DNA from 3 places in the Caloramator sp. ALD01 genome. Region 3 is predicted to be linked to each of the others. Evidence: predicted binding sites of a transcription regulator. Region 3 holds the regulator's gene; each other region holds the start of a gene.

Region 1 (3,222 bases), on a different contig from region 3:
ATAATTTATTATAGGCGTATATTTAATAAATGTAACTATAAAATATATAGGAACCAATATTTTACCTATTTTAAAAGTTGTTTCTATACCTTTTTTAGCCCCCCTTATTGTTCCTGCCTTTATTGCCTCTATCATAACTTCACCCCCTCTAAGTTAATTATAATTATTCATACTAATTTTGTTAACTATTTTTTAGAATTTTTCTAAAAACCATATATTGCCTTCTATATCCCATCTTAGCTCAATAGGCTCATCTCTTCCCTCAACAGAACATAAGAATATATAACAATCCCTTAAATATCTACGCTCTTTGTTTATGTTTATTACTCTATTTACTTTAAACACACCCATACTGCACATTATCATAATAGGATTCATTATTGTATCCTGAAACAATACTAAAACATTCGCCTTCTCTCTTAAAAGTTTCATATCCTACCACCACCTTTATTAAAGGAGTTCATAGGTATCCACTCATCTTTATCTAAAACTCTTATAGTTTTATTGCTGTCATTTTGCATTGTTATTGCACGAAAAACAGAATATTTTCCATATTTTTCTCTTATGGTATCTAAGCACATATCCAATTTCTCTCTCTTTTTCTTTGTTTCATCTTCAAATAAACTTATCTGCTCAAATTTTTGTTTTTCTTTAAGACCAGTTACTCTAATTCCAAGGAGTCTTATTTTGCTTCTATCCCAATTTTTCAAAAATAAATTTAACGCTTCCCTATGTATATCAACCGTTGTATCTATATATTCATTTACTTTATGCCTTCTTACTATTGTTTCAAAGCTACTCTTTCTAAATACCACTTCTACCACATTTCCCTCAAACCCCATCCTTCTTAACCTCATACCTACACTCTCTGCTAAAACCATAAAAATTTCAGATATTTCTTTAACATCAACTAAATCCTTAGGTGTTGTTATTGAATTACCTACTCCCTTTATACAATCGTAGCTACTTTCTACCTTTGAAAAATCAATACCATTTGCATAATTCCAATAATATCTTCCAACCTTACCAAAATTATTAGTTAAAAGGCTTAAGGGTGTATTTGCCAAATCCCCTATTGTAAAAATGCCAAGCTCATTTAGTCTGCTTTTCATTCGTCTACCAACACCAAAAAGTTCGTCAACAGGCATAGGCCAAATTATTTTTGGAACATCCTTTTCATCAATTATGCTGGTGGCATCAGGCTTTTTTAGATCCGAGGCCATCTTTGCCATTAATTTGCAGTAGGATACCCCCACACTTGCCGTAATTCCAAGTTCCTCTCGTATTTTTTTTCTTATTAAATTAGCTATTTCTACCCCATCTCCAAACAATCCTTCACACCCTGATACATCAAGCCAAGCCTCATCTATGCTAAAAACCTCCACATCTGGCGTAAAACTTCTTAAAATATCCATAACCCTGTTAGAATACTCTACGTATCTTCTGAAATTTGGTTTAACTAATATTAAATCTCTACACAATTTAAGTGCATCTCCTATTGTCATACCTGTCTTTATACCATATCTTCGTGCCTCATAGGAGGCCGTAAGTATTATACCTGTCCTCTTTTCTTTATCCCCCGCAACTGCAACAGGTTTTCCCTGGAGATTTTTATCCTCTGCCTGCTCTACTGAAGCATAAAAAGCATTCAAATCTACGTGTAAAATATTCCTCACAATACCGCCTCCCGAACATTTGTTCGTATATTATATTATACTACTTTTATCAAAAAATCAAACAAAAAAAGTGCCACCCAAGTGAAATGTGACATTATCCATAATATAGATAATGTCACACCCTTGTCAGCACTTATCTATCCTATTAAACATATATCATCTTTCTTGTCATTCCGCCATCCACAATAAAATTTGCACCTGTTATAAAGGAATTTCTTTCATCTATCAAAAATAAAATCATAGAAGCAACGTCATCTGCATTTCCCACTCTTCCAGCAGGATGCTGTTTATTGTCCATTTCACTTAAAATTGGTGTTTTTCTTATGCCTTGTTTTTTCAATTCACTAACCTCAATCCATCCAGGACTTATACAATTTACCCTCACATCTGGCCCTAAACTCACAGCAAGTGCGTGTGTTAATGCAAAAATACCTCCCTTTGAGGCAGAATATGCTTCCGTATCCTTTTCAGACATAAAGGCTCTTGTAGATGCGATATTTATTATAGAACCCTTTGTTTGTTTTAGATACGGTGCACAATATTTAGAACACAAAAATGCACCTGTAAGGTTTATTGATATAACTCTATTCCACTCCTCAAGGCTTAACTCTGTAATTGGTTTATTTATTGAAATAGCAGCATTATTTATAAGAACATCAACTCCACCAAATATATTAACAGTTTGAGAAACTAAATTTTTAACATCCTCTTCTTTAGAAACATCACAACATATAAACTTTATATCCCCAAATATTTTTAATTCATCTACTGTTTCCTGCCCTGCTTCTTTATCTATTTCAGCAATAACAACATTGTAATTTTCCATAAGGAGCCTTTTAGCTGTACCCTTGCCTATTCCTTGTCCTCCACCTGTTATAATGGCTGTTTTTTTAAACTTTTTCATAAACCTCACCGCCTTATATATCGCTTTGTATCTTGTAATTTTTAGAATATTTCACATTTCACCTGGGTGGGAGACCTCCGAAAAAATCAAATTATTTTTAAAAACATACTATATATAGTTGCGCATATTATCTTTTATTCACTATATATAGTGGTGACAATTTTTAAGGTATCATTTTTTCGGAGCTCTTGGTGGCACTCTATTTCAAAATATTGGCATAATATACTATCAATCTCTTTAATCTTTTCCTTTTCATCCCTATTAGATTTTACTATATCCTCAATTTCCTTTATGTAGTTTGGAATTTTCAGCTTTAAAATCTTATTAGGATAGTATTCGTATAGGTCATCCCCCAATTTCTTTGCCATTGTTTTTATATAGAAGTCATATATTGTGCTATTTAAGACACCAACAATAAATTCATATGAAAAAACTTCCTTAAACATATCATTTATTTTTAAGCTATATACATCTGCACTATAGAAACTTCCCTCATCTATAGCAAATCTATTTGTATTTGATTTATAGGGATATATTATCTTTTTTCCCTCAAAATCCTCCCTGTTTCTTCCCCATTGAAGCTCAAACCATTTTCTTACTCCCTTTTTACATTCTCTTCTTACCAAAAGCTTTTCTTTATAA
Region 2 (3,222 bases), on a different contig from region 3:
CCTCTTCATAGAATCAGTAATTTTATCGGCATACATTATAACCTTACTCTCTGCATTTCTTGCAGCTCTACCTATTGTCTGTATAAGTGAAGTTTCTGAACGCAAGAAGCCTTCTTTATCTGCATCAAGTATTGCAACAAGGGCAACCTCTGGTATATCAAGCCCCTCTCTTAAAAGGTTTATTCCTACTAATACATCAAAATCACCTTTTCTTAGATCTCTAATAATCCTCATTCTCTCAAGAGTATCTATATCTGAATGTAAATATCTAACCTTTATGCCTACATCCTTTAGGTATTCAGTTAAATCTTCAGCCATCTTTTTTGTAAGAGTAGTAACTAATATTCTAAATCCTCTTGAAATAGTTGCTTTAATCTCTCCAATTAAATCATCAATTTGTCCCTTAATTGGTTTTACTACTATTTCTGGATCAAGAAGTCCAGTTGGTCTTATAATCTGTTCCACCACTTGAGTTGAATTTTCTATCTCATATTGTGATGGTGTTGCACTTACAAACAAAACTTGATTTATCTTCTTTTCAAACTCCTCAAATTTTAAAGGTCTATTATCATAGGCACAAGGAAGTCTAAATCCATACTCAACTAAATTATCCTTTCTTGATTTATCTCCTGCATACATAGCCCTAAGCTGTGGAAGTGTTACGTGGGATTCATCTATAAAAATCAAAAAATCATCTGGGAAGTAATCAAGTAAAGTGTATGGAGGTTCTCCTTTTTGCCTTCCATCAAAGTGTCTTGAGTAATTTTCAATCCCATTACAATAACCAACTTCCCTTAGCATCTCTATATCATAATTTGTTCTTTGTTTTAATCTTTGAGCTTCAAGAAGTCTCTCCTGCTGCAATAATTCATTATACCTTTCCTCTAACTCCTTTTCTATTCCCTCTATTGCCTTTTCAATCTTTTCTCTTGATGCAGCATAGTGGGATGCAGGGAAAATAGAAATATGCTTTCTCTCTCCTAATATTTCACCAGTCAGTACATCTATCTCAGTTATTCTATCTATCTCATCACCAAAAAATTCAACCCTTATAGCCTTTTCCGATTGAGAGGCTGGGAATATTTCAAGCACATCTCCTCTTACTCTAAAGGTTCCTCTTACAAAATTTATATCGTTTCTTTGATACTGTATATCAACAAGCCTTCTTATAACCTCATCCCTGTCCCTTTCCATTCCTACTCTTAAAGAAACTACAAGGTCTCTATATTCATTAGGATCCCCTAAACCATATATACAGGAAACACTTGCTACAATTATTACATCCCTTCTTTCAAACAGGGCAGAAGTTGCAGAGTGTCTCAGCTTATCTATTTCATCGTTTATGGATGCATCCTTTTCTATATATGTGTCTGTATGAGGCACATAGGCTTCTGGTTGATAATAGTCATAATAACTAACAAAATATTCAACTGCATTTTCAGGAAAAAATTCTTTAAACTCACTACAAAGCTGTGCTGCTAAAGTTTTATTATGGGCAATAACAAGTGTTGGTTTTTGAACTCTTTCTATTATATTTGCCATAGTAAAGGTCTTTCCTGAACCTGTAACTCCTAAAAGAGTTTGACACCTATCTCCTCTTTTTATCCCCTCCACAAGTTTCTCTATTGCCTGTGGTTGGTCTCCTGTTGGTTTAAAATTTGATACTATTTTAAATTCTCCCATCTAATTCACCTCTGAACATATGTTCGCTATTTTAATTATATAACTTTATATTTTAAACGTCCAGTAGTATATTTAAATATTTCAATATAAAAAATAGGGGACTATCCCCCTATTTAAAATCCATATCAATATTATATTTCTTTAGCCACGTGTTTACTTGAATTAAATATGCTAATGTTTGAGGCCCACTCATAAGCTGTCCAAACCAATTATCATTAATATTTTTAGCACCAATATTAGCCGTATATTCAACAAAATCTTTATCAATTATATAGAGTATAGGTTCATTTTTATTTGATAAAATATCTATCATAAATTTACATACAAGCTCAGTGTACTTTGGATTATGTGTTTTAGGATATGGTGATTTTTTTCTTTCAATTATATCATCTGGTAAAATACCTTTAAGTGCACGTCTTAATATTCCCTTCTCTCTTCCATCACAGAATTTGAATTTAGGTGGAATATTATAAGCAAATTCCACAAGTCTATAATCTGCAAATGGAACTCTTACTTCTAAACTATTTGACATACTCATCCTATCTTTTCTATTTAGGAGTGTAACCATAAACCACTTAATATTTAGATAAAACATCTCCCTTAGTCTTTTTGTCAGTTCATCATCTTCGTCAAGGTACTCTACTTGATTAATTGTTTCTTCATAATGCCTCTTTATTTTGCTTTCTAAATCCAATTTTAGATTTTTGTTTATAATTGATTTCCTTACATCAACAGATTTTAACCAAGGAAAACCTTTATAGTTTAAATCTTCTCTTTTTATATACCAAGGATATCCACCAAACACTTCATCTGCACATTCTCCTGATAATGCAACTGTAGCATATTTTCTAATTTCTCTACAAAATAAATATAATGATGAATCAATATCAGCCATACCAGGAAGATCATTTGCTAATACAGCTTCTTCTAAATAATTTACAAGTTGTTCTTGAGATAATACTACATTTTTGTGAATACTTTCAATTTCACTAACCATTAAATCAATATATTCACTGTCATTATTGGGTATATAATCATTTGCTTTAAAGTACTTTTCGTTATCTTCATAATCTATCGAAAATGTTTCAAGCTGCATTCCCTTTTCTTTAAAAAAATTTGATGCAACATAAGATATTATACTTGAATCTAATCCTCCAGATAAAAATGTGCAAACCTTTACATCAGCAGAGAGCTGTCTATATATTGCATCAATAACCAAACTTCTTACATTATCAATGCATTCATCTAATGTTTGATTGTTTTTATAAGCTGTAGGTTTCCAATATTCTTTTATTATAAAATTTCCATTTTCAAAAATCAAATAACTTGCCGGTGGCACTTCTTTTATCCCTTTTAATATTCCATCTCCAAGGGGTCTTGATGGTCCAAGTGCAAATAATGTTTCAAGCCCATCTTTATCTAAAATAGGTTTAATTTTTGAATGTGAAAGAATGCTTTTAATTTCTGATGCAAAAATAATTTCATTGTTTTGTTTGAAATAAAATAGTGGTTTTACTCCTAAATGATCTCTTGCCATAA
Region 3 (3,222 bases):
TTATTTGAGTTTTTAGTAAATTAATGATAGAATATCTATGTTTAAAGGAGGGAGGATAATATAATGCTTGAAGAACTATACATATTAAATGGAATAAAAAAGGAAGTTCTTGAATTATCAACAAAGGCTGAGGAGATAATTTCTCCAATTTTTAAGGAATTAGATAAAACAAAAGAATACAATCAACTTAAAGTATTAAATGCAATGCAAAAAGAAAAATTAAGCGATTCTCATTTCACCTTTAGTACAGGTTATGGATACGGTGATATAGGAAGAGATATAGTAGATAAAATTTACGCTGATATTTTTAATGCTGAAGATGCAATTGTAAGACCTCATATAGTTTCAGGAACGCATGCAATTGCTGCAGCACTACAAGCCGTATTAAGACCTGGTGATACTTTAATGTCCATTACAGGAACACCATATGATACGTTATTAAAAGTGATAGGTTTGAAGGGAAGTGGTATGGGCTCTTTAAGAGAATATGGCATAAACTATAAACAAATTGATTTAAATAAAGATTTCAAAATTGATATAAATAAGGTTATAGAAGAAATAAAAAAAGATAAAACAATAAAAGTAATTTCAATGCAGCGTTCCACTGGATATGGATGGAGGCCAGCCCTAACTATTACTGATATTGAATTTGCTATAAAAGAAATAAAGAAAGTCAATACAAATATTATTATATTTGTAGACAATTGTTATGGCGAGTTTTTAGATTTAAAAGAACCAACTGATGTTGGAGCTGATTTGGTTGCCGGTTCATTAATTAAGAATATAGGTGGAGGAATTGCACCTACTGGAGGTTATATTGTAGGAAGAAAAGATTTAATTGAATTAGTTTCTTATAGATTAACTGCACCAGGCCTTGGAAGAGACTGTGGTTCTACATTTGGTGTTATTAGACAAATATTACAGGGATTATTTTTAGCACCACATATAACAATAGAAGCTTTAAAAGGTGCAATTTTTTGTTCTAAGTTAATGGAATTAGCCGGATATGAAGTTTCTCCTAAATATAACGAAAAAAGAAGCGATATAATTCAGGCTATTAAATTTAATGATGCTAATTTATTAATAAATTTTTGCAAAGGTATTCAAAAGGGATCCCCTGTTGATTCATTTGTAGAATGTGAACCCTGGGATATGCCGGGATATTCAGATCCAGTTATAATGGCTGCTGGAGCGTTTATACAAGGTTCATCTATTGAATTAAGTGCAGATGCACCTATAAGACCACCATACATTGCTTATGTTCAAGGTGGACTAACTTACGAACACTCAAAAATAGGAGTTATGAAGGCATTATCAAATATATATAAATAGGCCAACAAATTTGTTGGCCTATTTATATCTTCTAAAAACACCTATTACCTTACCAAGAATAGTACAATTATCAACTATTATTGGCTCCATATGTGAATTTTCAGGCTGCAATCTAATATAACCATCCTCTTTAAAAAATCTTTTAACAGTAGCAGAATCTTCAATTAGTGCAACAACAATATCTCCATTTTTTGCAACCGGCTGTCTTTCTACTATAACATAATCGCCATCTAATATACCCGCATTAATCATACTTTCCCCTTCAATTTTTAATAAAAAAACCTCTGTATTTTTATTAAAATAATTTAATGGTAATGGAAAATAATCTTCAACTTCTTCGAAGGCTAATATAGGATTTCCAGCCGATACACTACCAACTATAGGTACCTTCATTATATCACTATTATCTTCAAGTAGATTTTCATTTAGAATCTCAATAGCTCTTGGTTTTGTAGGATCACGTCTTATAAGTCCTTTTTTTTCAAGTTTTTCAAGATGTGCATGTACAGTAGAAGTTGATCTTAATCCAACTGCTAAGCCAATTTCTCTAACAGAAGGGGGATATCCTCTTGTTGCAATTTCCTGCTTTATAAATTCTAATATCTTTTGCTGTTTATCACTTAAACCATTAATTAGCATTTATTCTACACCCCTTAAATTTTGTCTTTATCTTATTATATCATTAAACCAAAAAAGTTTCAAACTGATGTTCGATAATATTGACAACGAACATATGTTTGTATTAAAATTTATGTAGAACATATGTTTGGAGGGTGTTGTTTATGAAAAAACATTTAAAAACATCGATATCTTTATTATTATTCCTTTTAATAATTTCAATATCCATTTCAAAGGTTTCAAGTTATTATAAAAACAAAACACAAAACAAAACTATCTCATACGAAGAAGTTGTAGTTAAAAAAGGCGATACAATATGGAATATTTCAATTAAATATACACCAAAAGATAAAGATGTAAGAAAAACAGTTTATGAAATAAGAAAAATTAATAATTTAAACGATTGTATTATTTTCCCTGGGCAAACATTAAAAGTTCCTATTGACAAATAGATAATTATATATAAAAATATAAAATTAGATTTTATATTTTTTATAAAAAAGGAGTTAATCAATTATGCTAAAAAAATGTATTATTGAAAAAAGTAAACAATGTATAAACTGCAATGAATGTAATATATGTGATTTAGCACCAAATAAAATTTGTGATAATTGTATGCAGTGTCTTGATGTTAACAAATACGATTACAAGGAGATACATATTGATGGAATAATTGAAGAAGAGGATTATGACGATTATATCTACGATGAAGAAATATTGGAACAAGAAGATGATTATTCTATTTTAAAAGACAGTATATACATAGATGAAATAGAATAGAGTAAAAAAGGAAGAGTAATTTTACTCTTCCTTTTTTTCAACCGTAATATTTGACAAAGGATTTGCATTAACAGCCATCCTTAATTTTTCATCGTCTATATGTGTGTATATTTGTGTTGTTGAAACGCTTTCGTGACCTAATATTTGCTGTAGTGCCCTTATATCAACATTACCATACTTATACATTAAGGTTGCAGCAGTATGTCTTAATTTATGTGGAGTATATTTTTCATTTCCTAAACCAGCCTTTTCGATATATTTTTTAACAATAATTTCTACTGTTCTTTTATTTATTCTTGTTTTTCTCTCACTTAAAAACAAAGCTTTTTCATCTTTAGCATCAACGGGTCTTACTGCTAAATATCTGTTTATAGCTTCTATACAAGCTTGATTAAGATAAACTGTTCTTTCTTTATTACCTTTACCTATAACAGTTAATATATCGCCCTTTATCTTATCAATATCAATTCCAACCAATTCTGATAATCTTAA

The links. Region 3 encodes LexA, which represses DNA repair genes until DNA is damaged. Its sites were predicted from a motif close to CNAACANNTGTTNG; they were not measured.
Region 1: dinB (DNA polymerase IV) is a predicted target of LexA. The motif match lies at 1,689-1,702, and genes of this name have one in related genera.
Region 2: uvrB (excinuclease ABC subunit UvrB) is a predicted target of LexA. The motif match lies at 1,696-1,709, and genes of this name have one in related genera.

Annotation. Positions count from the first base shown of each region.
Region 1 is NZ_AXAA01000005.1:99,844-103,065, forward strand. It holds gene A3M9_RS0104025 (nucleoside recognition domain-containing protein) at 1-135, opposite strand, end outside; gene A3M9_RS0104030 (hypothetical protein) at 193-432, opposite strand; gene dinB (DNA polymerase IV) at 429-1,676, opposite strand; gene A3M9_RS0104040 (SDR family oxidoreductase) at 1,822-2,580, opposite strand; gene A3M9_RS13120 (Eco57I restriction-modification methylase domain-containing protein) at 2,715-3,222, opposite strand, start outside.
Region 2 is NZ_AXAA01000005.1:22,992-26,213, forward strand. It holds gene uvrB (excinuclease ABC subunit UvrB) at 1-1,683, opposite strand, end outside; gene asnB (asparagine synthase (glutamine-hydrolyzing)) at 1,793-3,222, opposite strand, start outside.
Region 3 is NZ_AXAA01000001.1:134,816-138,037, reverse strand. It holds gene A3M9_RS0100735 (methionine gamma-lyase family protein) at 64-1,332, shown strand; gene lexA (transcriptional repressor LexA) at 1,351-1,971, opposite strand; gene A3M9_RS12885 (LysM peptidoglycan-binding domain-containing protein) at 2,115-2,402, shown strand; gene A3M9_RS12880 (hypothetical protein) at 2,467-2,730, shown strand; gene A3M9_RS0100715 (tyrosine recombinase XerC) at 2,752-3,222, opposite strand, start outside.